4 regions of the Kitasatospora sp. NPDC059160 genome follow, and region 2 is predicted to be linked to each of the others. Evidence: riboswitches for the same ligand, from Rfam matches in the RefSeq annotation. Region 2 holds a riboswitch; each other region holds the start of a gene.
What was found. Region 2 has a riboswitch for cyclic di-AMP ahead of ACFXOZ_RS13070 (hypothetical protein). Riboswitches for the same ligand answer to the same signal wherever they lie in the genome.

Region 1 (5,589 bases), on a different contig from region 2:
TCGACCAGGTCGACCTCGGCTCGATCGCCGCCCGTGAGCGGGTCACCCGCCACGACGTGAAGGCCCGGATCGAGGAGTTCAGCGAGCTCGCCGGCCACGAGCAGATCCACAAGGGCATGACGTCCCGGGACCTGACCGAGAACGTCGAGCAGCTGCAGATCCGCCAGTCCCTGGAGCACGTCCGGGACCGTACGGTCGCCGTCCTGGTGCGCCTGGCCAAGCTGTCCGCCCAGCACTCCGAGCTGGTCATGGCCGGCCGTTCGCACAACGTGGCCGCGCAGGCCACCACCCTGGGCAAGCGCTTCGCGTCGATCACCGACGAGCTGCTGGTCGCCTTCCGCCGTCTGGAGGAGCTGATCGCCCGCTACCCGCTGCGCGGGATCAAGGGCCCGGTCGGCACCGCCCAGGACATGCTGGACCTGCTCGGCGGCGACACCGAGAAGCTGGCCGAGCTGGAGCGCCGGGTCGCCGGCCACCTCGGCTTCGACCACGTGCTGACCAGCGTCGGCCAGGTCTACCCGCGCTCGCTGGACTTCGAGGTGCTCACCGCCCTCGTCCAGCTGGCCGCCGCGCCGTCCAGCCTGGCCAAGACCATCCGCCTGATGGCCGGCCACGAGCTGGTCACGGAGGGCTTCAAGGAGGGCCAGGTCGGCTCCTCCGCGATGCCGCACAAGATGAACACCCGCTCCTGCGAGCGCGTCAACGGCCTGGCGGTCATCCTGCGCGGTTACGCGTCGATGACCGGCGAGCTGGCCGGCGACCAGTGGAACGAGGGCGACGTCTCCTGCTCCGTGGTGCGCCGGGTCGCGCTGCCGGACGCCTTCTTCGCCTTCGACGGCCTGCTGGAGACCTTCCTCACCGTCCTGGACGAGTTCGGCGCCTTCCCGGCCGTGATCGAGGCCGAGCTGGACCGCTACCTGCCGTTCCTGGCCACCACCAAGGTGCTGATGGGCGCGGTGCGTGCGGGCGTCGGCCGGGAGACCGGCCACGAGGTCATCAAGGAGCACGCCGTCGCCTCGGCGCTGGCGATGCGCGCCGGCGCCCGGGAGAACGAGCTGCTGGACCGCCTCGCCGCCGACGAGCGGATCCCGCTGGACCGGGCCGGGCTGGACGCGCTGCTCGCCGACCGGCTGTCCTTCACCGGTGCGGCCGGGGCGCAGGTCGCCGAGGTCGTCCGACAGGTGGAGGCCGTCGCGGCGGCCTACCCGGAGGCGGCCAAGTACGCCCCCGGCGACATCCTCTGACGAGGAGTCAGTTCTCTGACGAGGGCCCTGCCGCCGTTCCGGTGGCGGGGCCCTCGCGCGTCCGGGGGCGGCCCGGGTCGAGCGGCGGGGTGGTGGTGGCGCAGGGCCAGTCGCAGTTCGGCTCGGCCACCGGGTGCTCCTCCTCCGGCGCCAGCACATTGCCCCGGACGGTGGCGAAGGCGATCAGCCCGCCGGCGGCCAGCAGCCCCGCGCAGATCAGCATCGCGGTGTGGAAGGCGGAGTCCACCGCGGAGGGCACCCGGTAGGCGTCGCCGCTCAGTCCGGCCAGGGCCGGCAGGGCGGCGACCGCGAGCAGGCCCGCCGCGCGGGCGGCGGCGTTGTTGACGCCGCTGGCGATGCCCGCGTGCCGCACCTCGACGGCGGCCAGCACGGTGGCGGTCAGCGGGGCGACCAGCAGCGTCATCCCGGAGCCCATCACCGCGACCGCGGGCAGCACGTCCGCCCAGTAGGAGGAGCCGGGGCCGGTGCGCAGCATCAGCAGCACCCCGGCGGCGCACAGCAGCGGGCCGACGGTGAGCGGGACGCGCGGGCCGATCCGCTTGCCGAGCCGCCCGGCGCGCGCGGACAGGGTCAGCATCAGCACCGTGATCGGCACCAGGGCGAAGCCGGAGACCAGCGGGGAGAAGCCCGAGACGATCTGCAGCTGCACCACCAGCAGGAAGAAGACCCCGCTGAACGCCGCGTAGACGCAGAGGGTGACCAGGTTCACGGCGGTGAAGAGCCGGGAGGAGAACAGGCCGAGCGGCAGCATCGGGTCGGGCGTGCGCCGCTCGACGGCCACGAAGGCGGCGGCCAGCAGCAGGCCGATCGCACCGGTGACCCAGACGGCGGGGGACAGTCCCTCCCCGGCGGCGGTGAGCGCGTAGGTGACGGCGCCGAGCGCGAGGGCGGCGAGCAGGGCGCCGGGCACGTCGAAGCGGCCGGCGGCGGACTCGTCCCGGCTCTCCGGGACGTAACGGGAGGTCACCGCGATCACGGCGGCGGCCAGCGGCAGGTTCAGCAGGAAGATCCAGCGCCAGCCCGGGCCGTCCACCAGCCAGCCGCCGAGGAAGGGGCCGACGGCCGCCGACACCCCGCCCAGGCCGGACCAGAGGCCGACCGCCGCCGAGCGGTCGTCCGGGTGGAAGACCGCCTGGAGCATGGCCAGCGAGCCCGGGGTGAGCAGCGCGCCGCCGATGCCCTGGACGGCGCGGGCGGCGATCAGCACGTGGATGGTCGGGGCCGCGGCGCAGGCCGCGGAGGCGACGGCGAACCAGACCACGCCGATCAGGAAGACCCGGCGCCGTCCGTAGCGGTCGCCGAGGGCGCCGCCGAGCAGGATCAGGCCGGCCAGGGTGAGCAGATAGGCGTTCAGGGTCCATTGCAGGGAGGCGAGGGAGGCGCCGAGGTCGGCGCCGATCCGGGGCAGGGCGACGTTGACGACGGTGCCGTCGAGCATCGCCATGCTGGAGCCGAGCACTGTCGCGAGGAGTACCCAGCGGCCCTGCGCGGTGCCCAGGCGCAGAGTGCCGGCTTGAGAGGTGGCCACGGGCCGAATCCTGCGCCCGCCGGGGTGTACGTGACAAGGGTCACCGGGTGGTGTGTCGGTCGGTGGCGGTGCGTGAACGGACGGTCGCACGGGGGTGGTCCCGGCGGCGCAGGGTGGTGGATCAGTGGCGCCGGGTGAATGGATCGTGCACGGAGCGTGCAAGGGATCATTCGGAGGGTGACGGGGCTGCGGGGGTTGTTGCCGATTCAAGAGATCGACATTGCTTCACCCGAACGGATGAGTTTTAGTTCAGCGACCGCCCGGCCAGTCCGGACGGATCCACCGGGTGGAACGCCGAGTCCTGCCGCTGCCCGGTGGCTCGCACCGAACTCTGTACGGCAGGAGCGGGGGACCCACAGGTAAGTCGCCGGACCGGAGTTCGCGCCTTTTCGGGCGCGGACCACCAGGGCCGGCTTGGGGTGAAGCCGCACATGCGGCCGGGCAACTCCAGCCCGAACCCGACAGCTCACCTCGCAGGCGTCGGAGAGGAAAATTCCATGCCTGCACAGGCTCGTCGTATCGCCCTGCCCCGTGCCGCCCGCATCGGCATCGCCACCGCCGTCACCGGGGCCTCGTTCGTCCTGCCGCTCGTGACCGCGATGAGCGCCCAGGCGCACACCGCCCCGGCGGCCACCACCGCCCCGGCCGCTTCCGGGGCCGCCGCTCCGGCTGCCGCCCCGGCCGCCCAGCAGAGCTACCGCGTCGTCAGCGGTGACACCCTGTCGAAGATCGCCGACGCCAAGAACGTCGAGGGCGGCTGGCACGCGCTGTACGAGCAGAACCGCTCGGTGGTCGGCGCCGACCCGAACCTGATCTTCCCCGGTCAGCAGCTGGCCCTCGCCGGTCACGCCGCCGCTCCGGCGAAGCCCGCCGCCCCGGCCAAGCCGGCCGCTCCGGCGAAGTCCGCCGCGCCGGTCACCCAGGACACCTCCGCTGCCGCGGACTCCCAGGTGCAGGTCCGGACCGAGGCTGCCAAGCCCGGCGCCCAGGTGCAGACCCAGGTTCAGACCGCCGCCCCGGCCCAGGCCGTGACCGCGGCCCCGGTCGCCGCCACCTCCGGCTACGTCGCCCCGCTCGCCAACCCCGTGCTGGGCGAGGCCTACGGCGTGGCCGGCTCGATGTGGGCCTCCGGCCACCACACCGGCCAGGACTTCGTCGCCTCCACCGGCACCCCGCTGCGCGCCGTCGCCAACGGTGTCGTGGTGAAGGCCGGCAGCGACGGCGCCTACGGCAACGAGGTCGAGATCAAGCTCGCCGACGGCAAGTACGCCCAGTACGCGCACCTGTCCTCGATCGGCGTGAGCGTCGGTCAGACCGTCACCGCCGGCCAGCAGCTCGGCCTCTCCGGTGCGACCGGCAACGTGACCGGCCCGCACCTGCACTTCGAGATCCGTACCGGTTCCGAGTACGGCTCGGACATCGACCCGGTCGCCTACCTGCGGGCGCACGGCGTCGCGCTCTGACCCTCCGGGGCCTTCCGCAGGAACGTGTGAACCACCGCTGGTGCGGGGCGAATCGACGCCCGGGATGGTCATGTCGGGTGACCGCTCGACCGGGTGATCGCCGCACCGGTGGACCTGGGCGCGGGACACGCCCAAGGCCGGCCCGGCCGTACGGGACAACCTCTCGTACGGCCGGGCCGGCCGCTGCCGTTCTCCGCTCGGTCGTCGTGGTCCACGGGTACGTCTCGTATTCGCGCTGACTGCGCCGACTGCGGCGGCGGTCAGGGGCGGCGGGCCGGGAGGCCGTGTTCGGCGGCGGCCATCAGGTCGTGCATCCGGTGGCCGAAGTCCTCGGTGTCGCGGGCGGGTTCGGGGAAGACCAGGCGGACGTCGCGGTGGCCGTGCGAGTGGTCCAGGCGCAGTACCAGGCCGTGGCGGTCCAGGGCGAGCGGGCGGACGGCCGGGCCGTGGGTGAGCAGTGCCGGGTCGAGCAGCCGGGTGAGCAGGTCGAGGGCGTCGGCGTGGTCGTCGGCCAGGTGGGTGAGCAGGGCGGCCTCGTGACGGGCCAGCGGGTCGGGGGCGGCGAGGGAGAGGTCGGCGGCGGTGAGCGCGCCGGTGCCGTACGGGGTGGCGAGGACGGCGTGGGCGACGTCGACCCGCAGGTGGACGCTGAGGCCGTCGTCGGCGAGGTGGGCCAGGTGCAGCCGGCCGGCCAGGGTGAGCCGGCCGCGGATGCGGTCGCGGACCGCCACGGGGGAGACGTCGGTGACGTCGAGCACGACGGCCAGGCCGTCGGTGGCGGTGGCGCCGGCGAGGGCCGCGACGAGCGGGGCGTCCAGCGGGGCGCGCAGGCGCAGCCGGGAGCCGTGGACGGAGACCGGGGTGTCCAGGTCGTGGTGCTCGCCGAGGGCGCGGACGGTGAGCGAGGAGGTCGCGCTGAGCAGGCTGCGGACCCGCTCGGCGGTGGTGGGCTCGGGCACCTCGGCGTCACCGGCGGTGATGCTCATGAACGGACCTCCTGTTGGTTAGGTGAGGCTAACCTAATGTCCCCCTGGAGGTGTGGCAAGTGGGCGGGCGGTGGTGCGGCGGCGTGGCGGGGTGGGGATGCGCCGAGGGCCCGGACGCGTTGGTGGCGTCCGGGCCCTCGGGGTGTCGTGGCGTCGGGTCGGGCTGTCAGGTGGTCAGCCGATGACGGCCTGGGCGTCGATCTCCACCAGCATCGGCTCCTGCGGCAGTTCGACGAAGATCGTGGTGCGGCACGGCTTCACCCCGCCGGGCTTGACGTTCTCCTCGATGAACTCGGCGTAGACCTCGTTCATCAGCGGGAAGTCGGCGCGCTTGGTGAGGTAGACGC
Region 2 (5,589 bases):
GTGGCGTACGCGCTGCTCCGCGGCCACGCCGCGGGCTGGTACCCGTACCCGTTCCTCGACCCCGCCCGACACGGCGGCTACCGCCGGATCGCGGGGGCGTGCTTCCTGCTGGCGGTGGCGTTCCTGCTGCTCGGGGCCGCGCTCGCGGCGGTCGGCAACGCCCTCGCCGCCCACCGCGACGCCCGGCGGGGCGTGGCGTCGAACGGCCGGCACGCCCGCGCCCGGGCGACCGGCTGAGAGTGACCGGCTGAGAGCGACTGGCTGAGACTGACCCGCTGACGGCCGTCGCCGCCCGCCCGTACGGTCGCAGCCGTGCCGACCATCCGGACCTCCACCCGGTGGCCCTGCCCGGCGGCACCTGGCCGGACCGGTCGACAACGCCTGTGAACGACGGCGTCTGAGCATGAGGGGGCCCGAGAACGAGGACGCCGACGGGGCCCGTGCCCGATGGGGGAGGGCACGGACCCCGCCGGCGACCGGACCGGGGGCTCACATGTGGGTGCCGCCGTCGATCCGGAGCTCGGTGCCGGTGACGAAGGCGCCGTCGTCGGAGGCCAGCATCGCGATCACGCCGGCCACCGTGTCCGGGCCCGCGAAGCCGTGTCCGAGGGCGGGGGAGAGCTTGGCCAGCAGGGTGAAGTCGGCGTCGGCGGGCAGGCCCGGGTTGTTGGTCATGCCGCTGTCGATGCTGCCCGGTGCGACGCAGACCGCGCGCAGGCCCTGCTTCGAGTACTCCGAGGCGATCGCGTGGGTGAAGGACTGGATGCCGCCCTTGGTCGCGGCGTACGCGGCCATGTAGGGGTGGGCGAAGCTCGCGGAGGTGGAGGAGAAGTTGACCACCACGCCCTTGCCGGTGGTGAGCAGCGCGGGGAGCGCCTCGCGGGTCATCAGGAAGGTGCCGGTCAGGTTCACCGCGAGGAGCTTGTTCCAGAACTCCAGCGTGGTCTCGTGGGTGTGCGAGGAGCGGAGGATGCCGGCCGCGTTGACCAGGACGTCCAGACCGCCCAGGCCCGCGACGGCCTCGGCGACGCCCGCCACCACGGCGGCCTCGTCCGAGATGTCCAGGACCTGGATCGTCAGGCGGTCGGCGGTGCCCTCGGCGGTCGCGCGGTCCAGGGTCTTCTTCAGGCCGTCCTCGTTGACGTCGACGGCGACGACCTTCCCGCCCTCGGCGAGGATCCGGTGCACGGTCGCCTGGCCGATGCCAGAGCCGCCGCCGGTGATCAGGACGTTCCGTCCGCTGAAGCGCTCCATGGTGGTACTCCTTCGTTCGTGGTCTCTCGACCTCAAGAGACACGGTACGCCCATGTGGCACGTTGTGCCAAGAAGTCTTGATGTGCCACCTGGGCGCGATGCGTCGGGACCGTGATCGCTTGCGTACGCTGACCCCTGTGACCGGACGCCCGACCCTGACCCAGCGCCGCCGTGACGCCACCCGGCTGGAGATCGCCCGCACCGCCGCCGCGCTCTTCGCCGAGCAGGGGGCCGAGGCGACCACCGCCGAGGAGATCGCCGCTGCCGCGGGCGTCTCGCTGCGCACCTTCTACCGCTACTTCTCCGTCAAGGAGGACGCCGTCGCCCCGCTGCTGGCGGCCGGCGGGCAGCGCTGGGTGGACCTGCTGGCCGAGAGTCCGGCGGACGTCCCGCTGCGCGAGGCGCTGGAGCGCTCGGCCGTCGAGTCGCTCACCCCGGCCGACGACGAGGCCGTCGAGGCGATGCACTGGACCCGCGACCTGCTGCGCGACCCGCGGCTGGACGGCACCTGGCAGCGGGTCCATGCCGCGTCGGAGGCGCGGCTGCGGGGCGTGCTGGCCGCCCGCTGTCCGGACGGCGCCGATCCGCTGGAGGTCCGGCTGGCCGCGGCGGCGGCCACGGCGGCGATCCGGGTGGCCCTGGAGCAGTGGGCCGGCTCCGATGCCGCCGTCACCGGCCCCGGCTCCCCGCAGGACCTCGGCGCCCGCTGCATGCGCGAACTCACGGCGGGGCTGCGCCTGTGGGCCCGGCCGACGGGGGAGTGGCGACCCAGCGGTGAGCGGATGACAGCGGACGGATGACAGCGGACAGATGACAGCGGACGGATGACAGCAGCCGGATGACGGATAACAGATAGCGGCGAACAGATGACAGAGAACAACTTTCGAAATCTGTTATCTGTTATCCGTTCGCTGTCATCTGTTATCTGAAAGTTGAAATCTGTCATCTGTTCGCCGCTTCCCCACAGCCCCCGATCAGCTTCCTCCCAGCTCCCGCTAGGGTTGGTGCGCGCGCCCCGGTGGGGGAACCGGGGTGACCTCCTCGGATGTCCCTGAGTGGAGGGGGCGGGAGTTCGAGGCGTGGGAGCAACTGGAACATGGGTCTGACGAGCCACAAGGTGCTGGCGCTGGCCGTGCTGATGGCGGTCGTGGTGATGGTCGGCACGGTCTGGCTCTGGCCCAGACTCGCCCGGAAGAGCTGGCAGGCGGTGCTCGGCCGGATCGGCGCGCTGCTCGCTACCCAGCTGGCGGTGCTCGCCGCGCTCGGGCTGGTGGCGAACAACTACTTCGCCTTCTACAGCAGTTGGGACGACCTGATGGGCACGGGCAGCACCGGCCCCGTCGTCATCCACAACAAGGCGGACGCCTCCGGCCGACTGCTGGTCGAGACCATAGGCCAGGCGTCGGTCAAGGGCGGCGGCGCGATGGGCCGTGAGCCCAGCCAGTCCGGCGAGATCCGCAAGGTCCGGATCGACGGCAAGGAGAGCCGGCTGTCGACCGAGGGCTTCGTCTACCTGCCGCCGCAGTACTTCCAGCCCGAGTACGCGCAGAAGCAGTTCCCGGCCGTGATCGTCAGCACCGGATTCCCAGGAATCGCCGAGAACCTGATCACCCGCTTCAACTACCCGGGCGCCGCGCTCAAGCTGCTGCAGGAGGGCCGGATGCAGCCGACCGTCATGGTCCTGATGCGCCCCTCGCCCGCCCTGCCGCAGGACACCGAGTGCGAGGACATCCCGGGCGGCGCGCAGTCCGACACGTACTTCACCAAGGACGTCCCGTCGGCGATCCAGGCCAGCTACCGGGTCTCGGCCGACCCCCGGGCCTGGGCCTTCATGGGTAACTCCACCGGTGGCTACTGCGCGCTCAAGCTGGCCATGCGCCACCCGGACGTCTTCCCGACCGCCGTGTCCCTGTCCGGGTACTACGAGGCGGCCGACGACCCGACCACCGGCGACCTCTTCGGCGGCAGCAGGCAGCGCCGCGACGAGGCCGACCTGATGTGGCGGTTGAAGAACATGCCGCAGCCGGACGTCTCCGTGCTGCTGGCCGGCACCAAGAAGGGCGACGGCAACTACAAGCACGACACCGAGGCGTTCATCGACGCCGCGAAGAGCCCGATGAAGGTCTCCTACAGCATGCTCGAGAACGGCGGCCACAACTTCGAGACCTGGAGCGCCCTGCTGCCGTCCTCGCTGGAGTGGCTGTCCCAGCACCTCAAGGTCCCGAACCAGCCGGGCCACCCGGGCCAGACCGTCTGACGGCGCCGCCCGCGGAACGCACCGAACCCCCGGAAGCCGCCGAGGCTCCCGGGGGTCGGTGCGTTCCGGCGCCGGTCAGGCGACCCGTTCCAGCGTCCCGGTGTGCAGCTGGCCGACCCGGCCGCCCTCGCCCTCGAAGGTCCAGAAGGCCCGTACGGTCAGCGCGTTGAGGTCCATCACGTGACTGACGGTGATCCCGCTCTGTTCCGTCCAGCTGATGAAGTAGATCTCCGGCGCGACCTCGGCGACGTGCAGCCGCACGTCCTCCCACTGGCCCGCCGACTCGCCGAGGCCCTCCCAGCGCAGCCGGGTGCCGTCGGCCGAGTAGGAGTTGCGGAAGGCCGCGCCGTTGTCGGCCCGGAAGACGTAGGTACGGCCGGCGAAGGCGGGCAGGGGCGCGGTCATGGTGGGGCGGGACCTCTTCTCTGGAACGGGGGACGGGTCGTACGGCTCCGGTCGGTGCTCTTGTGCACCGCGGAAAATCCCAGGGCTCCAATTTATCCGATGGGGCGGACTCGGGCGGCTCCACGCCACGGCGGTCACGCACGGTCCGCCACCGCCGCGCCGCGCACCGTGTGCGACCGGCAGCCCGGGCGGGCCCGGCGGGACCGCGGGTCGGCGTCGGCTCCATTGATCAACTCGGCCGCCACGCAGCGTCGTTGATCGACACCACTGTGAGCTGCGCGACAACCGGCCCCATCAGGTTGTCCGTCCACGGACGGCCTGCCTAGCCTGCAGTCGTCGTCCGCTGTCGCGGACCCCGCCGCCGGGACGCCGAGTCCCGTCCACCCGCCGGCGAGTACCCGAGCACCACAGCGGACGGGAGCGGGGGAACCAAGGTCAGCGCCCGGCCCGTACGCACCAGCGTGCGGGGCGTGGCTAGGGGTGAAGCCGCTCCACAGGCGGCCGGGCAACTGCAGCCCGAATCCGACAGCTCACCTCGCAGGCGTGGCAGAGGACCCCCATGCACCAGCCTGCCCGGCGCCGTCGCGCGCCCCGCCACGCCCGTCCGTCCCACCGTGGCCGCAACACCGCCCTCGCCACGACCGGGGCGCTCGCCATCACCGGTGCCGGCCTGCTCGGCCTGCCGTCCGTCTCCGGCGCCCAGGCCGCCACCGGCCCGACCGTCACCCAGGACCGCCTCGCCCCCGCCACCATGGTCGCGGGGAAGGCGGGCACCGCCTCGCTGGCGTTGCACTCCTCGTCCTGCTTCACCGCCAAGACCGTCGGCGTGGGCGTCCGCGACGCGCGCGGCACCAACCTGGACTTCCCGGGCAACGCGAGCAACGTGCAGATCTGCCCCGGCGGACTCACCTACACCAGCGCCGCCCGCACCCTGGCCGCCGGGACGTACACCCAGTTCGGCTTCTGGCAGGACCTCGGCGGCGCCTGGCACAACCTGCCCTCGCAGCAGCTGGTGGTCTCGGCCACGGGTACGCCCACGCCGACCCCGTCCCCGACGGCGAAGCCCACCCCCTCCCCGACCGCGACCGCGAGCCCGACGGCGAAGCCCACCGCGACCGCGTCCCCCACCGCGTCCCCGACCGCGAGCCCGACCGCGACGCCGACCCCCACCGCCACGGCCACCCCGACGACCCCGGCGTCGTCCTCCCCGATCGCCGGCAAGTCGCTGACCTGGTCCGACGAGTTCAACGGCCCGATCAACTGGGGCCAGCGCTGGGTCGGCGACAAGAGCACCTCGTACAAGTACGGGAACCACAACCCGGACGACAACAAGCTCGACTGGCTGAACAAGAACAACGTCACCGTCGCGAACGGCGTCGCCACCTTCACCGCCACCCCGGGCGGGCCGACGCTGGAGAACGGCAAGCAGTCCTGGAACACCGGCTTCCTGACCACCGAGGGCTCCGCCGAGGGGTTCCAGGTCAAGACCGGCGACTACGCCGAGACCCGGGTCAAGCTGCCCGCCGGCACCGGCGCCTGGCCCGCCCTGTGGACCTGGAAGAACGGCAACGGGGAGATCGACTCCTTCGAGTACCACCCCGACAACCCGAACCTGCTGGAGCTGACCAACCACGTCAACCCCGGCAACCCCGACTACTACACCGACGCGAGCG
Region 3 (5,589 bases), on a different contig from region 2:
CGGTCGCCCTCTCCGCCCAGGTCGCCGCGCATGCCGCGCCGCAGCCGAACAAGAGTGACGTCAAGGCGCAGATCGACCAGCTCCAGCAGGAGCAGGAGCAGGCGGCCGAGAAGTACAACGGCGCCAAGGAGCGCTCCGACCAGCTCCGCAAGCAGGCCGACCAGCTCCAGGACCAGGTGGCCCGCAGCCAGGACCAGATGAGCCAGCTCCAGGTGGGCCTGGCCCAGGTCGCGGGCGAGCAGTACCGCACCGGCGGCATCGACCCGTCCGTCCAGCTGATGCTCTCCTCCGACCCGTCCGGCTACCTGGACAAGGCGTCGAGCGTCCAGCAGGCCAGCACCACCCAGACCGAGGCGCTCAAGGGCCTGCTCGACCAGCAGCGCCGGCTGGACCAGGAGAAGGCCGAGGCGGCCGCCGTGCTCGCCTCCCTGGACTCCACCACCAAGGACCTCAACCAGGCCAAGGCGGACGTCAACACCAAGTTGAAGACCGCCCAGGACCTGCTGAACTCGCTCAGCGCCGCCGACCGGGCCGCGCTCCGGGCCCAGCAGCAGCAGGACGACCGCGCCTCCCGCGGCGCCGACCGGGTCGACCTCAGCAACCTGCCGCCGGCCAGCGGCTACGCCGCCGTGGCGGTGGCCAAGGCGATGAGCAAGCAGGGTTCGCCGTACGTGTGGGGCGCCACCGGGCCCTCCACCTTCGACTGCTCGGGCCTGATGGTCTGGGCGTACGGCCAGGCCGGCGTCTCGCTGCCGCGCACCTCGCAGGAGCAGGGCCACATCGGGACCGCCGTGACGCTGGCCACCGCCCAGCCGGGTGACCTGGTGATCTACGGCGGCGACATGCACCACGTCGGGATGTACATCGGCAACGGCATGGTGGTCCACGCGCCGCACACCGGTGACGTGGTGAAGGTGATGAAGGCCGACGCGATGTCGATCAACACGATCCGCCGGATCTGACGCTCCGGTACCTCCCCGGGGGCCGGTTCCGGCCCTGTGATCCGCGCCACCTCCGGTCGGGGGTGGCGCTCCGGGTTTGCGGACCGGGTGGGCCGGAGGGTGAGAGTCGATCAGCTTTGCGTGCGCCGGTGATCACCATCAGTCATTTTCACAAAAGAACATGGGTAATCTTCCGTCTTTTTTCTGACAAGGATTTGAACGGATCACGGTTCAGTTACTAGGGTCGTGCTCCGAACCACCGCACAGTCGATCACCCAGCCTGGGTGGCGGCGGTGGTTACCGCCGAGTTCGCGAAACAGCGGGGCAGGTCGAAGCGACTGCCCGACAGGGGAGCCCAGTAGTCGGGGGCGCTGCGGAGCGGAGCCGGGGAACCACACGTTCCTCCGGGGTGAATCGGCGCCAGGTCGGCCGTAGGTGAGGCCGGTGAGGCGTCGTAGGGCATGCTTCCGGCCCGAACCCGTCAGCTCACCCGGTAGGCGGCGTAGGAAGAAGGAGTCCGCCTTCGTGGCGTCCCATCGTCGTCCCAAGCCCGCCAGCCGTACCCGCGTCTCGATCCTGACCGGTTTCGCCGCCGCCGCCGTCGCGCTCTCCGCGCAGTCCAGCGCGCACGCCGACCCGCAGCCGACCAAGGACCAGGTCAAGGAGCAGGTCGACCAGCTCAACGAGCAGGCCGAGCAGGCGACCGAGAAGTACAACGCCGCGCAGGAGAAGCAGCAGGAGCTGGAGAAGCAGGTCTCCGGCCTCCAGGACCAGGTGGCCCGCCAGCAGGCCCAGGTGACCGACCTCCAGGGCGGCCTGGCCGAGATCGCCGGCGAGCAGTACCGCAACGGGGGCATATCCCCGACGGTCCAGCTGATGTTCTCCTCCAGCCCGGACAACTTCCTCAACCAGGCCGGCGCGCTGAACCAGGCGGGCAGCACCCAGAAGAACCAGCTCAAGCAGCTCCAGGACCAGCAGCGCAAGCTGGACCAGGACCGCACCGAGGCGCAGGGCAAGCTCGGCGAGCTGGAGTCCACGACCCAGCAGCTGAAGGCCTCCAAGGACGAGGTCCAGAACAAGCTCAAGGCCGCCCAGGACCTGCTCAACACGCTGACCGAGCAGGAGCGCCAGGCGATCAAGGCGGCCGAGGACAAGGCCGCCGCCGACGCCAAGGCCAAGGCGGACGCCGCCGCGAAGGCCGCCGCCCCGGACCGCGCCTCGCGCGACAGCAGCCGCAGCGACCTCGGCTCGGGCTCCACCGCCGCGCCGGTCAAGATCGCCCCGGGCAGTTCGCACGGTGCCGCCGCGCTGGCCGCCGCCGCCACCAAGGTCGGCAGCCCGTACGTCTGGGGCGCCACCGGCCCCAGCTCCTTCGACTGCTCCGGCCTGATGGTCTGGGCGTTCAACCAGGCCGGGGTGTCGCTGCCGCGCACCTCGCAGGAGCAGGCCGGCGCCGGCACCCGGATCGGCTCGGACATCTCCCAGGCCCAGCCCGGCGACATGCTGATCTTCTACGGCGACGCCCACCACGTCGGCATCTACGCGGGCAACGGCCAGGTGCTGCACGCTCCCAAGCCGGGTGCGTCGGTGCGCTACGAGGCCGTCTCCAACATGCCGCTGGCCTCCATCGTGCGGGTCTGATCCCCGGCCACGCGTTCACGGGCCCGGTCCTCCGTCACGGAGGGCCGGGCCTGCGGCTTTTCCGGCGGCTCGACCTGGTGTCCGATTAGGGGTCAAATATTCGGGTCGGTAGGGGTTTGGACTCACTTGCCCGGACTCGCTAACGTCTGCCACCGGACTCCCGCTCGACGGCCGCCCACCGGGGCGCGGCCGCGGGGCCGCGCCGCAGGACTGGAGCCGTTGCCGCATGCCCGTGCACCGTCGTTCCCAACTGCTCGCCCGTGCGCTGGTACTGACCGCGGCCGCCACCACGGCCCTGGGCGTGGCGACCGCCGGCAGCGCCCAGGCCGCCCCCGGGGCGCCGGACGCGCCCGACCGCAAGGACGTCAAGGCCCAGGTCGAGCAGCTGTACGACGAGGCCGAACAGGCCTCGGAGAAGTACAACGCCGCGCAGGAGGCGCAGAAGCGGCTTCTGGGCGAGACCACGATCCTCCAGGGCGAGGTCGCCGCCGCCCAGGAGCAGCTCAACGAGCTGCGCGGGGACCTCGCCACGGTCGCCGGGGCCGAGTACCGGGGCGGCGGGATGACCCAGACCGCCCAGCTGATGCTCTCCAGCGACCCGGAGGCCTACCTCACCCGCGCCCGCACCCTCGGCCAGGCCGCCGAGCGCCAGCAGGAGACCCTGCACGAGCTGGTCACCCGTCAGCGCCGGCTCGACCAGCGGCGCACCGAGACCGCCGCCAAGCTCGCCGAACTGGACGAGGCTCGCCGCTCGCTCGCCGAGAACAAGCAGCAGATCCAGCAGCGCCTCGCCAAGGCGCAGAAGCTGCTCAACAGCCTGGGCGCCGTCGAGCGGAACCGGATGGTCGCCCAGGACGCCCGGGAGGCCGAGCAGCGCGCCACCCGCGGTACCGACCGGCTGGACCTCGGCAACGCCCCGGCCGCCTCCGAGCGCGGGGCGGCCGCGCTGGCCGCCGCGGTGCGGATGGTCGGCTCGCCCTACGTCTACGGATCCACCGGGCCGCGTGCCTTCGACTGTTCCGGTCTGATGTACTACAGCTGGCGGCAGGCCGGAGTGACCCTGCCGCGGACCTCGCAGGCCCAGGCGTACGCCGGGCAGCGGATCAGCCTCTCCGAAGCGCGGCCGGGAGACCTGGTGATCTTCTACCGGGACATGCACCACGTCGGGATGTACGCCGGCGGCGGTGTGATGGTGCACGCCCCGTACCCCGGTGCCAAGGTCCGGTACGAGAGCGTCAACGCGATGCCGGTCTCGGGAGTGGTCCGGCTCTGAGCGCGACGCCCTCCGGGCCGGACGGCCCCCACCCGATAGACCCCGTGCGCCGGGTGCTGTCCCGGCGCGGTGCGTTGCTGCTGGCGGCCGGCGGACTGGCCCAGCTGTCGCTGCCCCCGGTGGCCCCGCCGCCGCCGGGCGGGCGGGCCGTCGACCGGCAGGCCGAGGTCGCCGCGCTGCTGGCGGCGCGGGCACGCTCGCTGCCCGCCCGGTCGGGGCTGACCGGGGCCGAGGCGGTGTACCGGAACCTGGTGCTCTCACCGCCCGCCGGGCCGGAGCGGCAGGGCGCGTCCGTCGAGCTGGCGCTGCGGATCGCCGGGTACGACGAGTACCCGGTGGTGTACCCGCGCCGGATCGAGCTGGTCCGGGACCGGGGCGGCTGGCGGGTCGAGCGCGAGGAGGGCGCCGGTGGGCCCCCGGCGCCGTGGGACCTCGGCCCGGTCCGCACCGCCGCCGGAGCCCGCTGCCTGGTGCTCGGCCTGGCCGACGGGCCCGACCCGGCCGGGCTGGTCCCGGTGGGGGACAAGGCGGTGCCGGCCGTCAGCGCGGTCTGGGGCGACGCCTGGCCCGGCCGGCTGCTGCTGGAACTGCCCGCCACCGAGCCGCAGTTCGCCCGGCTGCTGGAGGCCGACCCGGCGGGCTGGACGGGCATGGCGGCGGTCACCGTGGCCGCCCCCGGCGCCCCCCGGCACACCCCGGCGGACCGGGTGGTGATCAACCCCGAGGCCTTCGCGAAGCTCAGCGACTTCGGCCGCCAGGTGGTCGTCACCCACGAGACCACCCACGTCGCGACCCGGGCCGACACCCGGGCCTGGACCCCGCTGTGGCTCTCCGAGGGCGTCGCCGACTGGACGGCCTACCGGGACTCCGGCCGGCGCCCGCAGCAGATCGCCCCCGAGCTGGCCCGGGACGTCGCCGCCGGGAAGCTGCCCGCCGCGCTGCCCGCCGACGCGGACTTCACCGCGGGCGCCGACGGCATCGCCCAGGCCTACGAGCAGTCCTGGCTGGCCTGCGAGCTGATCGCCCGCCGGTACGGGACGCAGCGGCTGGTCGCCTTCTACCGGGCGGTCGGCGCGGCCGACGGGGCGGGCGAGGAGCGGACGCACCGGACGGACCGGCTGCTACGGTCCGAACTGGGCCTCGGACTGGCCGAGTTCACCGGGCTCTGGCGGGCCGAGGTCGAGGCCTTGAAGGGCTAGCGAAGGCCCCCTGCCGCTTACCGCCCGGCCGGGTGGTCGATGCCGTCCAGCAGGTCCTGCTCGTAGGCGATGCCCGGGCGGACCGGGTACCCGGAGGAAGCCGGCAGGGCCGGGGGCTCGGCCAGGACCACGGTGGGCGCCAGGGCCGTCGAGGCGCGAGTGGAGCGCCAGAGCCGGATGCCGGAGAGCACGGCGGCGGTCAGCAGCAGCAGGTTGCGCAGGCCCAGCACGGCGACCGCGAGCGGTTCGCTGTTCAGGACCTGGGTGAACAAGGTCGGGAACTCGAGCAGGGTGAGCGGGCAGGCGAGCAGGATCAGCAGCGCCACCGGCCGCTGGCTGGTGCCGCGCACGGTCAGGCAGACCGCCGCGACGCCGACCAGCCAGACCAGGTACTGCGGGCTGATCACCCGGCTGGTCACCACGAAGATCAGCAGCGCGCAGAGCGCCGCGTCGTACATGGTGGCGGCGTTGCGCCGACGGGCGGTGAAGCGCCACAGCAGCAGCCAGAGGAAGCCCAGCACGGTGCCGGCCATCA
Region 4 (5,589 bases), on a different contig from region 2:
CGGGACGAGCTCGCCGATCGCCTCGCCGATCAGGACGACCAGTTCGGCGAGGCGCTCCAGGTCGAGGTGGGCGGGCAGGTCGGCGAGGGAGACGATCCGCTCGCCCCTCGGCCCCGCCACGCAGAAGAGGTCGATCGGACCGAAGTGCTTCTCGGCGGTGTCGACCAGCGCGGCGACGTCGCTGGGCCGGCGGATGTCGCCGGAGACGCCGACCACGGGGCAGCCCGGCCGGTCGAGTTCGGAGGCGAGGTCCTCGGCGATGCCGACGTGGGTGTCGGCGATCAGCATCCCGGCGGTGCCGGCCGCGGTGAACCGGCGGGCGAGGTCGGCCCCCGAACCGCCCGCGAGTACCGCGATGACGACGACTGCTCCGCTGACCGTCATTGGTCCAGCTCCTCCCTGCGGGCGACACCGCACCGGCGCCCGCGCGTACTTCGGAGGATCGTAGGCAGGTCCTGACCCTCCGCAACAGGGATTACCCCTCAGGTGACCAGGCTCACGCCTGCCGCCCGGCCAAGAGCTGGCCAAGGCCCGTCCACGCACCGTCCACGGGCCGTCCACGGAGTGTCGGCGTTCCGCTCGCGCGCCGGTCACGGACGGTTCGCGCGGCGGTGGCCTCCGGCCGGCCGCGGGGGCGCGTGCGCCGGTGGTCCGGGCCCCTCCGGTCCAGCGGTTACGGTCGACCCATGCCAGCTCAGCCCGAGGGCGCCCAGCCCGCCGCCCAGCCCGACCCGCAGCTCTTCACCTGGGAGTTCGCCGCAGACCCGTACCCCGCCTACGCCTGGCTGCGCGAGCACGCCCCGGTGCACCGCACCACGCTGCCGAGCGGGGTGGAGGCCTGGCTGGTGACGCGCTACGCGGACGCCCGGCAGGCGCTCGCGGACGGCCGGCTCTCGAAGAACCCGGCGCACCACAGCGGGCAGGCGCACCGCACCGGCCGGGTGGGCATCCCGGGGGAGCGGCAGGCGGACCTGATGACCCACCTGCTGAACATCGACCCGCCGGACCACACCCGGCTGCGCCGCCTGGTGTCGAAGGCGTTCACGCCGCGCCGGGTGGCGGAGTTCGAGCCGCGGGTGCAGCAGCTCACCGACCGGCTGATCGACGGCTTCGCGCAGCGCGGTTCGGCGGACCTGATCCACGAGTTCGCGTTCCCGCTCCCCATCTACGCGATCTGCGACATGCTCGGCGTTCCCTCCGAGGACCAGGACGACTTCCGGGACTGGGCCGGAATGATGATCCGGCACGGGGGCGGCCAACGCGGCGGCGTGGGGCGGGCGGTGAAGCGGATGCGGGCGTACCTGCTGGAGCTGATCCACCGCAAGCGGGCGGACCTCGGGGACGACCTGATCTCCGGCCTGATCCGGGCGAGCGACCACGGCGAGCACCTGACCGAGAACGAGGCCGCCGCGATGGCCTTCATCCTCCTCTTCGCCGGGTTCGAGACGACGGTGAACCTGATCGGCAACGGGACGTACGCGCTGCTGCGCAATCCCGGGCAGCGGGCCCTGCTGCAGGAGTCGGTGGCCCGCGGCGAGACCGCGCTGCTGGAGACCGGGATCGAGGAACTCCTGCGCTACGACGGGCCGGTGGAGTTGGCGACCTGGCGGTTCGCGACCGCTCCGCTGACCATCGGCGGGGTGGAGATCCCGGTCGGGGACCCGGTGCTGGTGGTGCTGGCGGCGGCGGACCGCGATCCGGCCAGGTTCTCCGACGAGAACACCCTCGACCTGGCCCGGAGCGACAACCCGCACCTGGGGTTCGGGCACGGCATCCACTACTGCATCGGAGCCCCGCTGGCCCGGCTGGAGGGGCGGTCCGCGCTGGCCACGCTGCTTTCCCGGCTGCCGGATCTGCGGCTGGCCGAAAGCCCGGAGAATCTGCGCTGGCGGGGTGGCCTGATCATGCGTGGATTGCGCGAACTTCCGGTCGAATTCAGTCCGGAGCCCCGGTCGCCGCACAGTCGTCCTGAGGCCACGACACGCTGACGAAGCATCCGGAACCGGCCACCGGCGGTGGTATGAACGCTCATCAAACCGGACAAAGCCCCGCCGTTGGTAGGCGATCGAACACGGGCCGTAATTCTTGTGTGATGTCGGTGATATGAGCTTGTGATTCGTCTGAGGATCTGTCTAGTCTCCGTGGAGTTCGCAGCTGCGGACCTCGTGCGCGGACGCCGAATCCTGCCCGCCGCGTCACGGGAAACCGACCAGAACCCTGGGCAGGGGCGGGGGAACCAGGTTTGTTGCCGTTCCTCCACGGCTCGGGGTGAAGCCGCCCGCGCGGAATCGATTCCGCAGACGGCGGCCGGGCCACCTCCCGGTCCGAACCCGACAGCTCACCTCGCAGGCGTGCGGAGAGGGACCTTCATGCTGTTCGTTGGAACCGGCCGTCATCGCCGTCGCACCCAGGCCGAGAAGGCCATCGCCGTCGCCGGTGTGGCCGGCGTCGGACTCGCACTGCCGCTCCTCTCCGCCACCGGCGCCTCCGCCGCCCCGGCCTCCGTCTGGGACTCCGTCGCCCAGTGCGAGAGCGGCGGCAACTGGAGCATCAACACCGGCAACGGCTTCTCCGGCGGCCTCCAGTTCACCCCCAGCACCTGGAAGGCGTACGGCGGCACCGCGTACGCGGCGCAGGCCAACCAGGCCAGCAAGGGGCAGCAGATCGCCGTCGCCGAGAAGGTCCTCGCCTCGCAGGGCCCCGGCGCCTGGCCGGTCTGCTCCCAGAAGGCGGGCCTGAGCAAGGGCGGCGCCCCGGCCCAGGTGGACACCTCCTCGGACGCCAAGCCGCAGAAGCAGCAGGCCCAGAAGCAGGCACCCAAGCAGCAGGCCCCCAAGGCCGCCGCCAAGCCCGCCCAGCCGAAGCCGGTCCAGCAGTACGCGCCGAAGCACGCCGCGCCGAAGCAGGCCGAGCAGCCCGCCGCCCCGTCGGCGCAGCAGTACGCCCCCAAGCACGCCGCCCCGCGGGCCGCGCAGGCCCCGGCCGCCACGACCGGCCACGACTACACCGTCCGGGACGGTGACACCCTGTCGGGCATCGCCACCGCCCAGGGCGTGTCCGGCGGCTGGCAGGCGCTCTACGACGGCAACCGCACCACGGTCGGCGGCAACCCGGACATGATCGTGCCCGGCCAGGTCCTGCACCTGGGCTGAGCCGGACCGTTCCACGGAGAACGACACGCTGGACACGTAGGGGGCCGCGCCCGGCGGCCCCCTACGTCCGCGTTCGCCCGCCCCGATGGACGCCCCGGTGGGACGCACCGGGACGAGCAGGTGAACTACCGGTGGGTAGCCGGGCCACACGGTGAGACGCAGCCCGGGCCGAGGTGGCCCCGGGAGCCCGGGCGGTTAGGCTCTGGTCGTAACGACTCCGCAATCGTCCGGCCGACAGCACCACCCGCAGCCGGACCCTGCTTCCGCAAGGAGATGCTTCGTGCCGTCCATCGATGTCGTCGTAGCCCGTGAAATCCTCGACTCCCGCGGCAACCCCACGGTCGAGGTCGAGGTCGGCCTCGACGACGGCAGCACGGGTCGTGCCGCTGTTCCGTCGGGTGCCTCGACCGGCGCCTTCGAGGCGCTCGAACTGCGCGACGGCGACAAGAACCGCTACTTCGGCAAGGGCGTGGAGAAGGCCGTCCTGGCCGTCATCGAGCAGATCGGCCCGGAGCTGGTCGGCTACGACGCCACCGAGCAGCGCCTGATCGACCAGGCCATGCTCGACCTGGACGCCACCCCGGACAAGTCCTCGCTCGGCGCCAACGCCATCCTGGGCGTCTCGCTGGCCGTCGCGCACGCCGCCTCCGAGGCCAGCGACCTGCCGCTGTTCCGCTACCTGGGCGGCCCGAACGCCCACGTCCTGCCGGTCCCGATGATGAACATCCTCAACGGCGGCTCGCACGCGGACTCCAACGTCGACATCCAGGAGTTCATGATCGCTCCGATCGGCGCGGAGTCCTTCTCCGAGGCCGTCCGCTGGGGCGTCGAGGTCTACCACACCCTCAAGGGCGTGCTGAAGGAGCGCGGCCTGTCCACCGGCCTCGGCGACGAGGGCGGCTTCGCGCCGAACCTGGACAGCAACCGCGAGGCCCTGGACCTCATCACCGAGGCCATCCAGAAGGCCGGCTACGTGCCCGGCCGCGACATCGCGCTGGCCCTGGACGTCGCCGCCTCCGAGTTCTTCCAGGACGGCGCCTACCAGTTCGAGGGCAAGGCCCTGTCGGCCGCCGAGCTCATCGAGTACTACGCCGAGCTGGTCGCCTCCTACCCGCTGGTCTCCATCGAGGACCCGCTGGACGAGTCGGACTGGGACGGCTGGAAGGCCATGACCGTCAAGCTGGGCGACAAGGTCCAGCTGGTCGGCGACGACCTGTTCGTCACCAACCCGGCCCGCCTGGCCAAGGGCATCGAGACCGGCACCGCCAACGCGCTGCTGGTGAAGGTGAACCAGATCGGCTCGCTGACCGAGACCCTGGACGCCGTCGAGCTGGCCCAGCGCAACGGCTACCGCTGCATGATGTCGCACCGCTCCGGCGAGACCGAGGACGTCACCATCGCCGACCTGGCCGTCGCCACCAACTGCGGCCAGATCAAGACCGGTGCCCCGGCCCGCTCCGAGCGCGTCGCCAAGTACAACCAGCTGCTGCGCATCGAGGAGATCCTCGACGACGCCGCCGAGTACGCCGGCCGCGGCGCCTTCCCGCGGTTCAAGCACGAGGGCTGAGCGCGCCCGGGCCGGGCGGCGTCCGGCCCTGATCCCGGGGGCCCGCGGCCCCCGGTAGCGCACGCCTGACCGGTGCCCCGCCGCTCACCCCGTAGGGTGGACGGCGGGGCACCGTCGCGACCAGGAGGGGATACGGGAGATGGCTGGCTGGAGGATCCCGGGCTTGGCGGCCCGGCCTCGGTTCACGAGCCGGGCGACCGTCCTCGTCCTGGTGCTCTGCTCGCTGGTGGCGATCCTGGCCTACCCCACGCGGCAGTTCATCTCCCAGCGCGCCGAGATCTCCGCCCAGCGGGCGAAGGCCGACCACGCGCGCCAGCAGGTCGACCAGCTGCGCCGGGACAAGGCGCGCTGGCAGGACCCGGAGTACGTCAAGGCGCAGGCCCGCGCCCGGCTGCACTACGCGGTGCCGGGGGAGACCCCGTACATCGCGGTGGACCCGGCCGGGCCGGCCGCCCGGCCCTCCGCGCCGGCCGGTTCGGCCACCGCCGCCGCCGACGCGGCCGCCGGCCCGGCGAAGGCCGACAAGCCCTGGTACACCAGCATCTGGGACTCGGTGGACGCCGCCGACACCGTCGCGCTGGCCCCCGCCGCACCCCGTCCGCTCCCCCCGTCCTCCGTTGGAGACCCCACCCCCCATGACCACTGAGAACCACCCCGCCGTCTCCGACGCCGACGTCGCGGCCATCGCCGCCCAGCTCGGCCGGGTGCCGCGCGGCCTGCGCGGTGTGGCGCACCGCTGCCCCTGCGGCAACCCCGACGTCGTGGAGACGGCCCCCCGGCTGCCGGACGGCACGCCGTTCCCGACGCTGTACTACCTGACCTGCCCCAAGGCCGCCTCGCTGATCGGCACCCTGGAGGCGGAGGGCGTGA

Region 1: another riboswitch for cyclic di-AMP. It lies ahead of ACFXOZ_RS23455 (peptidoglycan DD-metalloendopeptidase family protein); the one in region 2 lies ahead of ACFXOZ_RS13070 (hypothetical protein).
Region 3: another riboswitch for cyclic di-AMP. It lies ahead of ACFXOZ_RS28185 (NlpC/P60 family protein); the one in region 2 lies ahead of ACFXOZ_RS13070 (hypothetical protein).
Region 4: another riboswitch for cyclic di-AMP. It lies ahead of ACFXOZ_RS08885 (transglycosylase family protein); the one in region 2 lies ahead of ACFXOZ_RS13070 (hypothetical protein).

What each region holds. Positions count from the first base shown of each region.
Region 1 covers NZ_JBHZCN010000055.1:30,619-36,207, reverse strand. The annotation lists gene purB (adenylosuccinate lyase) at 1-1,244, shown strand, start outside; gene ACFXOZ_RS23460 (MFS transporter) at 1,252-2,793, opposite strand; cyclic di-AMP (ydaO/yuaA leader) riboswitch at 3,106-3,288, shown strand; gene ACFXOZ_RS23455 (peptidoglycan DD-metalloendopeptidase family protein) at 3,291-4,256, shown strand; gene ACFXOZ_RS23450 (DUF2470 domain-containing protein) at 4,517-5,242, opposite strand; gene ACFXOZ_RS23445 (RidA family protein) at 5,417-5,589, opposite strand, start outside.
Region 2 covers NZ_JBHZCN010000024.1:85,572-91,160, forward strand. The annotation lists gene ACFXOZ_RS13045 (Pr6Pr family membrane protein) at 1-237, shown strand, start outside; gene ACFXOZ_RS13050 (SDR family NAD(P)-dependent oxidoreductase) at 490-1,254, opposite strand; gene ACFXOZ_RS13055 (TetR/AcrR family transcriptional regulator) at 1,392-2,054, shown strand; gene ACFXOZ_RS13060 (alpha/beta hydrolase) at 2,351-3,511, shown strand; gene ACFXOZ_RS13065 (MoaF N-terminal domain-containing protein) at 3,587-3,916, opposite strand; cyclic di-AMP (ydaO/yuaA leader) riboswitch at 4,361-4,468, shown strand; gene ACFXOZ_RS13070 (hypothetical protein) at 4,476-5,589, shown strand, end outside.
Region 3 covers NZ_JBHZCN010000074.1:12,168-17,756, forward strand. The annotation lists gene ACFXOZ_RS28180 (NlpC/P60 family protein) at 1-962, shown strand, start outside; cyclic di-AMP (ydaO/yuaA leader) riboswitch at 1,301-1,456, shown strand; gene ACFXOZ_RS28185 (NlpC/P60 family protein) at 1,467-2,582, shown strand; gene ACFXOZ_RS28190 (NlpC/P60 family protein) at 2,809-3,855, shown strand; gene ACFXOZ_RS28195 (hypothetical protein) at 3,900-5,054, shown strand; gene ACFXOZ_RS28200 (glycosyltransferase 87 family protein) at 5,072-5,589, opposite strand, start outside.
Region 4 covers NZ_JBHZCN010000015.1:6,102-11,690, reverse strand. The annotation lists gene ACFXOZ_RS08895 (SDR family NAD(P)-dependent oxidoreductase) at 1-384, opposite strand, end outside; gene ACFXOZ_RS08890 (cytochrome P450) at 687-1,988, shown strand; cyclic di-AMP (ydaO/yuaA leader) riboswitch at 2,198-2,368, shown strand; gene ACFXOZ_RS08885 (transglycosylase family protein) at 2,370-3,152, shown strand; gene eno (phosphopyruvate hydratase) at 3,433-4,719, shown strand; gene ACFXOZ_RS08875 (septum formation initiator family protein) at 4,883-5,365, shown strand; partial or broken gene ACFXOZ_RS08870 (DUF501 domain-containing protein) at 5,337-5,589, shown strand, end outside.